2 regions of the Paenibacillus stellifer genome follow, and region 2 is predicted to be linked to the other one. Evidence: riboswitches for the same ligand, from Rfam matches in the RefSeq annotation. Region 2 holds a riboswitch; the other holds the start of a gene.
The links. A riboswitch is a leader RNA that binds a small molecule or an ion and turns the genes downstream of it on or off. The one in region 2 is predicted to bind cyclic di-GMP.
Positions count from the first base shown of each region.

Region 1: another riboswitch for cyclic di-GMP. It lies ahead of PSTEL_RS03490 (transglutaminase-like domain-containing protein); the one in region 2 lies ahead of PSTEL_RS28880 (choice-of-anchor A family protein).

Region 1 covers NZ_CP009286.1:731,067-738,443, reverse strand. The annotation lists rRNA gene PSTEL_RS03495 (16S ribosomal RNA) at 1-1,025, opposite strand, end outside; gene PSTEL_RS03490 (transglutaminase-like domain-containing protein) at 1,445-2,251, opposite strand; cyclic di-GMP riboswitch class I at 2,265-2,345, opposite strand; cyclic di-GMP riboswitch class I at 2,417-2,497, opposite strand; gene PSTEL_RS03485 (class D sortase) at 2,597-3,271, opposite strand; gene PSTEL_RS03480 (GtrA family protein) at 3,282-3,740, opposite strand; gene PSTEL_RS03475 (glycosyltransferase family 2 protein) at 3,733-4,737, opposite strand; gene PSTEL_RS03470 (glycosyltransferase family 39 protein) at 4,769-7,377, opposite strand, start outside.
Region 2 covers NZ_CP009286.1:534,774-542,150, forward strand. The annotation lists gene PSTEL_RS02610 (nucleotidyl cyclase domain-containing protein) at 1-59, shown strand, start outside; gene PSTEL_RS27345 (hypothetical protein) at 91-231, shown strand; gene PSTEL_RS02615 (alkaline phosphatase family protein) at 280-1,905, shown strand; gene PSTEL_RS25965 (alpha/beta hydrolase) at 1,917-3,149, opposite strand; gene PSTEL_RS02625 (YhjD family protein) at 3,816-4,223, opposite strand; cyclic di-GMP riboswitch class I at 4,729-4,819, shown strand; partial or broken gene PSTEL_RS28880 (choice-of-anchor A family protein) at 4,959-5,696, shown strand; gene PSTEL_RS28275 (hypothetical protein) at 5,741-6,553, opposite strand; gene PSTEL_RS28280 (LPXTG cell wall anchor domain-containing protein) at 6,579-6,836, shown strand; gene PSTEL_RS02640 (alpha/beta hydrolase) at 7,022-7,377, shown strand, end outside.

The DNA.
Region 1 (7,377 bases), 200 kb from region 2:
TCTAACGTATTCAGGGGGATGTCAAGACCTGGTAAGGTTCTTCGCGTTGCTTCGAATTAAACCACATACTCCACTGCTTGTGCGGGTCCCCGTCAATTCCTTTGAGTTTCAGTCTTGCGACCGTACTCCCCAGGCGGAGTGCTTACTGTGTTAACTTCGGCACCAAGGGTATCGAAACCCCTAACACCTAGCACTCATCGTTTACGGCGTGGACTACCAGGGTATCTAATCCTGTTTGCTCCCCACGCTTTCGCGCCTCAGCGTCAGTTACAGCCCAGAAAGTCGCCTTCGCCACTGGTGTTCCTCCACATCTCTACGCATTTCACCGCTACACGTGGAATTCCACTTTCCTCTTCTGCACTCAAGCCATCCAGTTTCCGATGCGACCACAGGTTGAGCCCATGGTTTAAACACCAGACTTAAATCGCCGCCTGCGCGCGCTTTACGCCCAATAATTCCGGACAACGCTTGCCCCCTACGTATTACCGCGGCTGCTGGCACGTAGTTAGCCGGGGCTTTCTTCTCAGGTACCGTCACTTCTCTAGCAGTTACTCTAGAGAACGTTCTTCCCTGGCAACAGAGCTTTACGATCCGAAAACCTTCATCACTCACGCGGCGTTGCTCCGTCAGGCTTTCGCCCATTGCGGAAGATTCCCTACTGCTGCCTCCCGTAGGAGTCTGGGCCGTGTCTCAGTCCCAGTGTGGCCGTTCACCCTCTCAGGTCGGCTACGCATCGTCGCCTTGGTGAGCCGTTACCCCACCAACTAGCTAATGCGCCGCAGGCCCATCCCTCAGTAACAGATTGCTCCGTCTTTCATCCTTTCCTCAGGCGAAGAAAGGAATTATCCGGTATTAGCTACCGTTTCCGGTAGTTATCCCAGTCTGAAGGGCAGGTTGCCTACGTGTTACTCACCCGTCCGCCGCTAAGTTAATCCGGAGCAAGCTCCTTCATAACTCCGCTCGACTTGCATGTATTAGGCACGCCGCCAGCGTTCGTCCTGAGCCAGGATCAAACTCTCCATTAAATACGCGACTTCGTCGCGTCGCCCGTTCCGGAATGGGTCGATCTCAGCTGAGCCGATCATTCCGGAACGAGTATAGAAAGAGCTGATTTGCTCATTTTGAATCTGACGAGAATTAAATTCTCTTTAAATACTCACTCGTTGTTCAGTTTTCAAAGATCAAGCTTCTATTAAGACTTTCATTGTCGCTTCGATTTCGCATCAGCAACTCTTATATCTTATCACAACCAAGTCATCAACGCAAGCTTTTTTTATTTCTTTTTTTGAATCAGCAGCTCGTGTTTCTTGGCCGGAATTTGAATATACCACATGTCACAATAAATACGCAAGAGCTTTTCAAAAAAAATAAAAAGAGTTGATTTCACAACTTGCGAAATCAACTCTTTGGGGTTCCCTTAGGTTAAGTTATACAGCCTCACTTATTAGTAATACTTAGCGCCCGTATATTTGCTGGCGAGCTTGGTGATGCTGCCGGTTGCCTGCTTGGTCTTGCCAAGCCCTGCATCCACTGTCGTGTCGATTGTGACCCATTGGCCGTCAATCAGTACTTCATTCCAGGCATGGTACGCAGTTACGTAGCTGCTCTGCCCCATAACGAGCTTCGTCGGCACATCCACACTGCGCAGCATGGCGGCGAAGAGAGAAGCGTAATCATAGCAGATGCCCTTCTTCGTAGCGAGCGTGTTATCAATGCTCGGGATGTAATCCGTAGTTACATTGGCGGCAAGATCATAATCGTATTTGACATTCGAAACTACATAGTTATAGATAGCTGTTACTTTATCTTTATCGGTAGCCGCGTTCTGTGTAAGCTGTTTAGCTTTCTGAATAGCGCGGTCGGATGGACTCCAATTAATGTTCTGAACAGAACTTAAATATACGGCATTCGGGTCGGTGAGGGACAGTTCGATGGAATCGGAATCAATCAGCTTGTACTTGTTGCCTGTAGTGTTCTCCATGATCGATACTTTATAGGTGCCGTTTCCGAGCTGAAGCGGGAAGCTTTCATCCGACTTGGACGCATACAGGTTATACGTGTAGCTGCTGCCGTTCTTGGTGATCATCAGTTTGGTCTTTTTATTCTGAGGGACGGAATAATGAATTCCAATAACACCTTGGCCTATATTCGAGGTATCGAGCCATTCCGCACTTGCGAAGGCTTTAGGGGCAAACTGGATAGACCCAGCAATTACAAACAAAGAAAGAATAAAGCCGTAAAGCTTCTTCATATGAAAAACTCCTTTCGGTAGCTGGCTGCCATCCTTACGGGAAGGCCCTCTAGCTTTGCGTCCCTGCCTTTCGACAGGTTTGCCGTTATCGTGGAATCTCCACCTTACATAAAAAAGAACAACTCCCATTTTCATACTGTACGACTAAACAAAAAAAGCCTCTCATTCGGTAGCTGGCTGCCATCCTTACGGGAAGGCCCTTTAGCTTTGCGTCCCTGCCTTTCGACAGGTTTGCCGTTATCGTGTTTAGCTTTCTATGAATAGAGTACCATATTTTAATAGTTAAGAAAATAGTTATCTAGGAAAAATCGCCTAGATTTTTATTTATTTTTTTCGAAAAAGGGCTTATGCATCAAGTTTGGCATGAATAATCAGACGATGAGTCGGATTAATTAGCGGATCGCAAGTAATTAAAGTAAGAATCCGGTCTTTATTGTTTCCTTCCAGCACCGAGATATCCGTCGGCTCTACTACCAGGATCTCATAGACCTTATACTCCAAGTCTTCGCTCTTGGTCTTGATTGTAATGGTATCGCCAATCTTCACTTCACCCAGTCTATTGAACAATCTGCCTTTGGTATGCGCCCGATGTGCGGCGATGGCCGAATTGCCGACTTCCCCTAGCGGTGCGGTTTCGGTCATATGAACGGCGGCATGTCTCATGTTCGCTTTGGTCGCCCCCTCCAGAACGGGAAGCTTCACATCTATGGAGGGAATTTCGATCAGCGCAATCGCCTTTTCATCGCCGGCCGGATCGCTTTCAGCCTCCGAGAGCTGATCCTGCTCATTGAGAGCCGATTCATCCGCAAGAAGCTGCGTCACCTTGGCATATTTCAATCTGAGATCAGGGTCTGCGGCAGTCCCACCGGCAACCTCGCTCTGCTTCGGACTCTGGTCAAAGCTCTGCTCCGCTTGCTCCAGCAGCCGCTGCTGCTTCCAGTCTTCGAACCATTCGCTCCCCTTGGGGTAGAGTATCAGAAGCAGACCGGCGATGATGATAATATAGGACAGCTTCCGCATGGGTCTCCTCCTATCGCTGTTCAATGTTCGATCCCGGAGCCGGCACAGTCTCCTTGGGAGCGGTGAATACCCACTTCCGGCTGCCGAAAAAGTTAATAATGACCGTCACGAACGTAACCAGCACCTTGGCAACCAGCTCCTGCAGGCCAAATCGGTCGATCAGCAGGCTCATCAGCAGCAGAGAGATGCCAAGCACAACCAGGTTCAGCACCACAAACCGGATAAGCTGCATATGGTCGAAGCCCTCTTCTTTGCTCCGCTGGCGGTCCTTAAATGTAATCTTGCTGTTCAGAATAAAGCTGTTGGCCGTTCCCGCACTGTAGGAAATAATTTGCGCCCCGATATAGAATAAGCCTAATACCCCATTCAGCAATGCGAACACAGCCATATCGACGAGCGTATTAAGCAGACCAACAATATTGAATTTCACGAACTGGATGAAGTCACGTTTGAAATTCTGGTTATTCATACCGCCCATCCTTTCGCAAATGCCGGGCCTCCTCGTTCAGAAGCTCGATTTCTTCGGCTTTCAATTTCCGGTAACCTACCGTCTGACGGACGATATACAGCGGACGGCCTTTGGATTCGTCGTAAATCCGTCCGATATACTCCCCTATTACCCCAAGGATCATCAGTACGATCCCGTTGAACAGCAGGTTCACGCCGACGATGGATGCCCAGCCGGGCACCGTGTGGTCGGTGAATAACCTCTGCATCAGAACGACGAATAAATAGATGAAACTGGAGATTGAGAGCGCAAAGCCCAGATAAGAAGCAATCTTAAGGGGCTTATGGGAAAAAGAAGTGATGCCGTCGAGCGCGAAGCGGATCATTTTCTTAAGCGGATATTTCGTCTCGCCCGCAAAACGCTCCTCACGCACATATTCCACGCTCGCCTGACGGAAGCCTACCCAGCTTACCAGCCCCCGGACGTACCGGTTCTTCTCCTTCAGATCCCGCATTACATCGGCCACCTTGCTGTCAATCAGCCGGAAATCGCCGGTATCCGTCGGAATGTCGACGCTGGTCATGCTGCTGAGCAGACGGTAGAACACTTTAGCGGTCGTCTTTTTGAACAGGGTCTCGCCATGGCGCTTCAGCCTTTTGGCATACACCACCTCATACCCCTGCTTCCACTTCGCGATCATCTCCAAAATAACCTCCGGCGGGTCCTGCAGATCGGCATCGATCACCACAACCGCGTCGCCCTCCGCATAGTCCATTCCCGCCGTAATAGCGATCTGATGCCCGAAATTCCGGGAGAAGTCGATCAGCTTGACATTCGGATCGTTGTCCGCGATATCCTGGATGATGGCCGCCGTCCTGTCACGGCTACCGTCGTTCACGAACACCAGCTCATACGGTTCGCCGGTGTTGTCCATTACCTGCTTCAGACGCTGATGTGTATGCGAGATGACTTGTTCTTCATTATACATCGGGATGACGACGCTGTACCTGGCTTTCATTTCTTTTCCTCCTACATTTTAGAAAGGGCCTTTAGAAGACCCACGTCGGGAACCAGCGCAGAATTCCGGTCACATAACTGCCGCTGACCTGCATGCCCGAGAGAACGGGATAGAACATCACGAAGAGCACGAATACCGCAGCTACATAGACATACCGGATTGTCTTCGCCCGGCGCTCCAGCAGCAGATCGTCAAACTGCCTGAACACGTACACCAGCGCCAGAATCATAAACGGAACCATTGCAAAATAATGGTACAGGAATGTCGTTCTTGGAACAAGCATCCAGGGCACATACTGGGAAAAATATGCGATCCAGATCATATATTCCGCCTTCTGCCTGCGTTTGATCGTCAGCCACAGCAACGCCAGAACCGCGAACACACCGGTCCACCAGATCAGCGGATTCCCCATGGTCACAATACTGCTCACCATTCCGGCCGGCTGTCCTTCGCCACCGCTGAAGAACCACACCGGACGCTTCATGAACGGCCACTGCCACCACTGGGAAGAGAACGGATGGGTAGCTTCAAGCTTGCTGTGATAATCGTACATACTGGTCTGTGCGTCAATCAAGCCCTTGAACGTATATCCCTGTTCGGTCACAGACAGTACGGGGATGAATGATGCGCTATAGATCGCAGCCGGAATCACGACGAAGAAGACCAGACAGCAGGACAAGGTGATAATAGTCTTTTTCCAAAAAGAGCCCGCCGCTTCCCTGCATGCTTCCGCCATCGCCGGATCTCCGGCTGCCCCCGCCGCCAGCAGGCGGCGCGCCGCCCGGTGCTGCCGGTAGCGGTCAAAGAGCGAAATGCCGAGCATGATGGCAAGGCCCGCTCCGCCGTAGAGCGCGATCCATTTGGATGCGACCCCGATGCCGAAGAACAGGCCTGACCAGAACAGCGGCCAGAGCGTTCGGCGCAGTGGAACGCGGTAGAAGTTCATCACCATATACCGCTGCATGAAGTAGAACATCAACATAATGAAGAACACGACGTATACATCGATGGTCGCGATCCGCGTCTGGGTGAAATGCATGAAGTCCAAGGCGAACAGCCCTGTCGCAAGCGCGGCGTAGCGGGTGCGTCCGAACAATCTATGCGCCATGACATACAGGGCAGGCAGCATGGCGATGCCGAACACCGTGCCGACGATCCGCCAGCCAAACGGATTGACTCCGAACAGCGCCATTCCCACCGAGATCAACAGCTTGCCAAGCGGCGGATGCGTGTTCTCGTACGGAACGATACCATGAGCGAATTCATAGGCTGTACGCGCATGGTAAATTTCATCGAAATAAGAGCTGTTCATGAAGCCCGAATTGGCAGGAATCAACTGCTGCTCGTCAAACAGATTGGCAGGCTTCCCTGTCTTCGGTGTGCCTCCCGTATCCTCCGATACGTTCGAAACCGGAAGCGGCGTGGCCGATCCCTGCTCGTAAAAGGCCATTTCGTGCAAATAGAAGCCCGGCGTGTTTACGTTCACTTTCACATAGCGCGCCGACACGTTAAGGTCATTGCTCTTCCATATAAAGACGTTGCCGACGTCTTCGTTGATTTTGAGCGGGGAGGAGAAGCTGTCCTGCGTCTGCCCGAATTCCAGCGTAAACTCCCCGGTTCCCACGCCGCCGAATATCTGCACCCGGTCGAGCTGCTTCGCGCTTCCCAGATCGACAACGAAGCTCTCACCGGCAGATGAAGGCGCCCAGACTGTCTCAGGCGAAGATGAAGAGCCCAGATGCACAAGCGCAAGCGCACCGTACAGCACCGTTATGGCTCCCATCCATAACCAATCCTTGCGGAGCAGACGCGGCGGGGCTGCGGCAGATTCACCTTCGGGAATGCGCAGCTCACCAGCAAGCGCCAGATCGGATGCCCGCAGCTCCCCTTGGGTACGCGGAGGTGCGAGCGGCAGAATCCGTCTTCGGTAATAGATATCCCAGCCCGTATACAGCATAAAGAGCAGCAAGGCAATATTGGCAATCGACGTCAAAATAACAACGCCGTCCGATCCCGGGTTCTGGCCCGCATTCAGGAACAGCAGCACATAGGCGACATTGATATACTGCGTAAGGCTGATGCCGAAGAACAGGGTCAGCAGCCTGCGGTCCTTCGTCTCCATGAAGGTGAACAAGCTGAGAATAAGTGCCGGGAACATGTAGCGCTCATGCATTTTGGTTCCAACAACGAACATGACGACAATAAGGACAAGCCCGATAAAGTAAGATTTGGACAAATCTTTCCGGTCCTTCCGGAACGAATACACCCCGGCCAGCACGACAGCGGCCAGAATCGCGATATTGCCCCAAATGCGGAACGGAATGCCCAGCCAGGTCTGGTCGATCGACGTCCATGACGGCGCGATAAGCGTGTACAGGTTAAAGGCGTTAACCGTCGAATACGGGTAAGAGGACAGCGTGCCCATATAGAGATCGATCAGCCCTTTGAGTCCGCCGTTCCCCCAGAAGAAGGGCAGCGTAATCACCGCAAAGGTCACTAGACCAAAGACTGCGCCCTTAAGCATCTCCAACCAAGCCCGTCTATGATAAAAGGCGAACAGCAGCACCGGCGTAAAAATCAGCGCCTGAGGCTTGACCGCCGTTGCAATGGCGAACCAGACCGCCGAGGCAGCCAGCTTGT
Region 2 (7,377 bases):
ACATTCAGCTGGAGCAATTCAGTGTGCTGTACATCGATCTGGATTATTTCAAGTCTTAGTGAGATGCTCATGCTCGACTTCGCGGCGAACATGGCGCCGTACTTGGGGGACAACACTCCTACGCAGGCGATGATTCCGGTAAGCGTGGGATTGTCCGCTTTCTTCGGCACTTTCCTGTTCTTCAGCTTCGGCGGTCATTATTTTCTCGTTTTTGACAGCGCTCATGGTTAAACCTAAAGGGTAAAGGGCAAAATAAAACGCCAACAATTATCCCCATTCATGGATTTGAAGGGGATTTTTCATGAAAGCGAGTGGACAAATATGAGAAAAACTGCAGTCATTATGCTGGTCTTTCAGATCATGACCGTGGTTTCCGGCTGCCAAAAACCTAATTCGGAAGAACAGGATCTGCGGCACGTAAAATCAATACAGGACGACAATTCCCCAAAAGTGATCCTTCTAATGGCGGACTCCTTGATGGCCAGTGCCATTGACGAAGGAATCCGGCAGAAGCAGCTTCCTACTTTTCAATTTCTGATTGAACACGGACAGTATTATAAGGATGTCGTTAGTTCTTTTCCTACAATGTCAGTTACGGTCGACAGTTCGCTTCTGACTGGAAAATATGCTGATGTACATGGTGTTCCGGGGCTTATCTGGTATTCTTCCGACAAAAAGAGGATTATCAATTACGGAACTGGACCGATGGAGGTGTTCAGGCAGGACGTCGATACCGTATTGACCGACGCATTAATAAACCTGAACGGAAGCCATCTAAATCGAAAGATTCCAACGATTTATGAAGATTTGGCTCACATTGGCCTGAAATCAGGTTCGATTAACGGATTGGTTTATCGAGGAAAGAACGACCATGTACTGTCGATTCCAGAATGGATACAAGTTCCTACCACTTTGAAACGGGATATTCAGGTGAAAGGTCCGGATTTCTTGGCTTTTGGCGCATTATCCAACCCTCTTGACGGGAAAGTGAATTTGGCTCAAGGATTAACGAATCGGATGGGGATGAACAACGATTTCTCTGTCAAATCGGCTAAGTATTTGATTCAAGCTAACAAATTGCCTGATTTTTTGTTTGTTTATTTGCCGGATCTGGATCGTAAGCTTCATCAAAAGGGTCCCTCGAATCTGGACGGAGTCAAAAAATTGGACGGGCAAGTTAATAATCTACTGCAATCCTTCGGTTCCCCTGAACAAGCTCTAAAAGAGGTCATATTCGTAATTTTGGGAGACAGTGGTATGACACAGCTGCTGCCCGCCGATCAAAATCCAGTGATCGATTTGCCCGTCATGTTTGAAGGGGTCAACATTTTACGTCCTGGTGAAACTGCGACAGATCAGACAGAAATCGTTCTGGCTGTTAACGAAACGATGGGTTATGTGTACAAGCTAAAACCAAATCGTTCGCTACAAAATCTAGCCGATACGTTGAGCAGGGATGAGCGAATCGATTTTATCGCATGGCAAGAAAAAAATTGGATCCATGTCATTCAGGGTGGAACCGCCAAGCGGTTTAAATATAAAGAAAAAGGAAATATGATTGACTGCTACAAACAGTCGTGGACTATCGAGCAGGATTCCGGGGTCCTCGATCTTAAAGTCAATGCTGACGACGGACGTTTGGAGTATGGCGCATATCCAGATGCATTGCAGAGGCTGGCAAGCGCTCTCCACTCGCATCAAGGGGATTTCATGGTCGTTACAGCTAAACCGGGCTACGAATTGGCGGACAGTAGCTCGCCGACGCACAAGGGCGGTGGGGGGCATGGGTCCATTCGGCAAACTGAATCGCTTGTTCCCTTGATTATCACTGGAACCAATCGCAAACCCGAATATTTGCGAATGGTCGATTTGAAATCATACTTGCTGAAGCTATTAACACAATAAACAACCGGGCGCTATAGAATGTTGACCAGCTTGTTCTGCCCGTCAGTTGAAATTCCCGGCTTTAAGGTCAGCTCCAGCGGATTCTTCAGATTCACATAGAGACTGGTGTCGGCGGCCACTTTCCCCTTCTTATCGGATAGCTGGAAGCTGACGGGATAATAATCCCGGGATGTCTCTGACGGTACGGATATTTCATATTGCACGGCCCCATCCTTATCATCCTTCTCCTGCACCTCCCAGGAATCGGGCGCCTTGACCCGGATTTCCCCGGACTTCTCCGCCTTCTGTTCCAGCGTGATGCGGAAGCGGTCGCCCCGGGAGCTGACTAATACCGGACCTTCTTTGATCGTGAGGTCGGGGCTCCAGTGCTTCAGCAGCGTTTTATGTAAAAATTGCGTCATCTCAAACAGAACGTCGGTCCAGTATTTGTCCGTTCCGTGGCCCTCGCCTTCCATCGTGTACAGCTCCGTGTATACACCCTTTGCCTGATGCTGTTTGACCATCTTCAGAGTCTCTCCATAGTCGGCGGTCCGATCCTCGGTTCCATGGATGAACAGAACAGGCGGGTCTTGCGGATCAATTTCATGGGGAGAGGACATGGGGCCATACAGATTTATTACAGCGAAAATATGGCTCTTGTCACGACTCTTCCAAATCCGGTCCCCCGCGTTCATGAAAGTCAGCGTCAGTTCCCCACCGGCTGACTCGCCGCTGACCGCGATTTTCCCCGGGTCTATGCCGTATTCCGCGCCATTCTGTTCAATCCAATCATAGAGACTGCCCATATCGTCAATGGCATCGTTGACCGCTCCGGTCCAATCCTCGTTGGCATTGTCGCGCAGCCGGTAATCGGCAGAAATCACCACGTAGCCCATCTTGGCGAACACATCGGCGAACTTGGCCATATCGCTCTTGCTGCCGTAGCTGAAGCTGCCCCCATGCGCCATAAGCAGCACCGGTCTGGCTTTCAATGAATCCTGGGCAGGTTCATATAGATCCAGCAGGAGCTTTTCCATGCTTCCTTTCGCATTAGGTTTATTCGCGTATACGATATTTTCATGCTTTTCCACCTGTGTAAATGCGGGATACAAATAGCGGTTTGGGTCCAAATCGGCTTGCGCCTGCGAGCTTGCCTGCGGCTCCTGCTCCTTGTTGGCATTCGGACGGAGGCTGCAGCCAGGCATCAGTATTAGCAGACAGGCCAGAATCAAACCGAACTTGATGATCGCCTTTTGGGTTGGCATAGTCACTTCTCCTTCATTCTTACGTGATATTCTTGCATCTCCGCTAGCGTACTGTCCCGCTAACCGGAGGCTGGAAGGCACAGGCTCAGGGAACATGATCCGCCAGACATTGAGTGCAAACGATTGCAATTCAGTGTAAGTGAATACAAAGAAATTCAAAATTTGTGCTGTAATCCTGAAAATGCCGCTCTCCGTAGAGTTCGCCTTCCCATCCTGAATTCCTCTAACGGACAAAATATTGATACATGGATGTGCTGTGCTGGTAAGGGAAACAATGTAAAGACATCAGTTTCCCTCCAGGTCTGCCCGTCCACGGGCAGAGGGATTTCATCAATCTTTTATCTGCTCTTCATGCAAATTTAAGCTTGACCCCTTATAGTAAGGACATACCCCCTTACGACATATATATTGGCCCTGCCGGATAACGGCGGGGCACTTTTTTTGAGGGAAAGTCCGGTCCCTCGGAATAACTTTCGTTATTTCTTTAGATTTGAGCGGCCATTATTCAAGAAACAGAAGCTTCCGGCTAAAATTTAATGATTTTTTCAGGTTGCGATCAGGTTTTTTTCAGGTTCGGGGGGTATATTAGAGATACCAAACACCCCCCAGTGTTTTGTGTATATATAGTTCAAGGCTCTGCCGACTCCCACGGCAGAGCCGCTTTTTTTAATGGGAATGCCGAACGCCAAGCTGATACTGATCTTCATAGCTCTGGTAGGCCGAGATGTCGAGGCCCAGATATTTGCGCATATGTATGGCGGCCTGCGCAGCAATGATGTCGTTAAGCAGCAGCATGGTTTCATGAAAGCCGTGGCAGACATATTTGGCTTCAATGCCGTCCGGTCTCCGCCGCTGCTCGTAGATTTTGACCCCGCGCCGTCTCATTTCGCTCCGTACATCCCGCAGATCGCAGGTTGCGAGGCGGGCGGCGGCCTGCAGCATGTCCAGATAGGGAGCGGGCGTCCGGAGGTGGGTTGCGATCAGTTGGGCATCCCTTTCGAAGGCCGACAGAATCAGCGGCAGCATCACGCAGGACTTGACGAGCATATGGTCTTCGCGCTGAGATCTGTACATGCGGACATCACCTCGGAATAATGGGAACATATATTCGTATTTTACCTCCAACTCACAAAAATAATCAATGGAATTTCTAAACATGTCTGCGAATTGTGATATAATTCACAACCTTATAATCGCACATGAGCTATATTAAATTCAGGTAATTAAAATTAAAAATATTAGTTAAGGAAAGAGGAATTATCATGAGAATGGAAAGCAGTTTCCTCCGCGGCTTGATGTTTGGCGTTGTGTTCAGTGTTCCGCTGTGGATGTCTCTGATTGGCTGGCTGCGCGTGCTGTGACCGTTCTTGTTTAATGGGTATATAGATCGATTTATAGAGAGAAGGGACCGTCTTTCTGAAGGCGGTCCCTTTAATATGCGCAAAAACTACCTATTCACATCTTATATGTATGAGTAAAAGGACCGGATTAGTACCAAGAAATAGGATTGACGAATCATATATAGGGTGCTAGAATTCCATAATATGAGAGACAAAAGTCATAGATAATTTCATTTGTTCATGTATAAACGCAAAACAGTCGAAAGGCTGCGACGCAAAGCCCAGGAGTCTACCGCGTGTACACAACGCCATGATCGTCCGGCCGCCATGAAAGCCAGTCAAGGCTATCAAGGCGGCCTTTTTGCTGTTATTATAAGCCGCTGCAGCCATTGACCTTAATCGACAATTTTAGAGGTGAGGGCAATTGATGAAGAATTTGAAATCATGGGTATCCTTGATGCTGACCGGGATGATCTTGGTATGGTGCACTATTGGGGTTGCTGGCAAGGCTGACGGAGCAGCGGCCGGGTTCTTAGGGACAGCGGGATATTATAATGCTTTCATACTAGGCAATTTTACGCAGTCTTTCACGGATACGGAAGGAAGATTAGCTGCCGGAGGAAATGTTACGCTAAACGGTTATTCTGTCGGGTTTAAGCTTAGCAGCAGCGAGCGCGAAAAGCCCGCCGTTCTTGTGGCTGGCGGAAACTTGACGTTCAATGGCGGCGAGATTCTTGGAAACGTGGTATATGGAGGAACGGGCCAAATCGGGGCGGAAGTGAATGTCACCGGAACGAAGAGCCAGGGCACGCCTATCGACTTCCCGTCGGAATTTCGTTATTTGACAGAGACATCGCAGCGATTGGCGGCGTTGGAAGCAAATGGAGTGACCGAGTACCAGTGGGGACGGTTGACACTCACAGGAAAAGATAAGCGGATGAACATCTTCTCCGTCTCAGGCAGCGATCTGTCCCAGGCCAATACGCTGGTGATCGATGCTCCAGCCGAATCGACAGTAATCGTTAATGTTGACGGCGCCTCGAATCAGCTTCAGTATTTTGGTTTCTCGTTGCAGGGTATTTCACGCGAGCATGTTCTGCTCAATTACAGCCAGGCTTCCGAGCTTGTCATTAGAGGGATCGCAGTGGAAGGCAGTGTACTGGCCCCGGGAGCGGCCGTCAATTTCGACAATGGCCAATTCAACGGCACGCTCATCGCGGCTTCGGTTGTAGGGGGCGGGCAGTTCAATCATCATCCGTTCACGGGAAGTGATGAGACGCCTGAGCCGAGCCCAAGCCCAAGCCCGAGCCCAAGCCCAAGCGTAAGTCCAAGCCCGAGTCCGACGCCAACACCGTCGGAGACAGCGAGCCCGACGCCAACACCGTCGGAGACTCCGAGCGAGACGGCAACGCCGACGCCGGAGATACCGAGCGAGACGGCAACTCCAACACCAGTGACGCCAAGCGAGGCGCCAACGCCGACACCGGATACGCCGATCGAAACCGCAAGTCCGACGCCAGAGGTAACGCCGAGCGAGACGGCAACGCCAACGCCGGAGACTCCGAGTGAGACGGCAACGCCGACACCGGAGACTCCGAGCGAGACGGCAACGCCGACGCCAGTGACGCCGAGCGAGCCGCCAACACCGACGCCAGTGACGCCGAGCGAGACGGCAACACCGACGCCAGTGACGCCGAGCGAGCCGCCAACGCCGACACCAGTGACGCCAAGCGAGCCGCCAACGCCGACACCAGTGACGCCAAGCGAGCCGCCAACACCGACACCAGTGACGCCGAGCGAGCCGCCAACACCGACGCCAGTGACGCCAAGCGAGGCGCCAACGCCGACACCGGATACGCCGATCGAAACCGCAAGTCCGACGCCAGAGGTAACGCCGATCGAGAGCCCGACGCCAACGCCGACTTCCGAATCGACAACCGTCATCAACGATGAACCCGTTCCTATTGGACCGGTAAATTCGCCTGAAGCATCGGCGGCTCCGTCACCGACGCTATCACCGACGCCGTCGCCTTCTGCCACACCTTCGGGTGATGAGGTTACCATTGATGATAATCCTCTTCCGTTAGGCGTGCCTTCGGCAACACCAACTGCAACACCAATAGCGACACCAACGGCGACGCCTTCCGCGTCTCCCGCCCCATTGGTAACGCCGAAGCCTGAAGAGCTGGAACTCGGCGATGACCCTGTGCCTCAAGGAGTTCCTGCGCCTGTCGGCAAGCTGCCTAAGACCGGGGAAGAGAGCCACATGCCTTACTACGCAGGCGGCGCTGCAATCTTGGCGATTGGCTTGCTGTTGAGATTAAAGGGAAGACGCAAATTCGAATAATCTGCAGTACCTATAAGGGCATTCATTCATTTGAGATGCACCCCTTGGAAGAGACATTGGAACCCCCTGGGTTTCCGGTGACATTCCAAGGGGTGTTGTTTTTGTCCGTACCTTCCGATCTGATATACTGGGTGTTATCTGTTGTCGTATTTGCAGGAGAAGGCGAGGTGGCGGATTTGTTGTGGATGATCATTGCGGTGCTGGCCGTTGCGGTTTGCGCAGGCGGCGTTACGTATGCCGGTCTCTATTTTTACAAAGTCGCTATATTCAGGACTCCCAAAATGTTCATTGCAAGCACGCCGAAGGCCAAGGTGAAAATGAAGGAAGAACCGCCTACGGCGGGTGCATCCTGGGGAGAAGGACAGCAGTGGATCGCCGCCCAGCAGATTCGGGAGCTGGAACTGACCTCGGATGACGGCCTGAAGCTGCACGGCTACTGGATTCCTTCGGAACGGGCCGGAGGACGGACCGCGATTATCGCACATGGCTATTCGGGCAAAGCCAAGGACATGGGGGCGTATGCGAAGCTCTATCATGACAG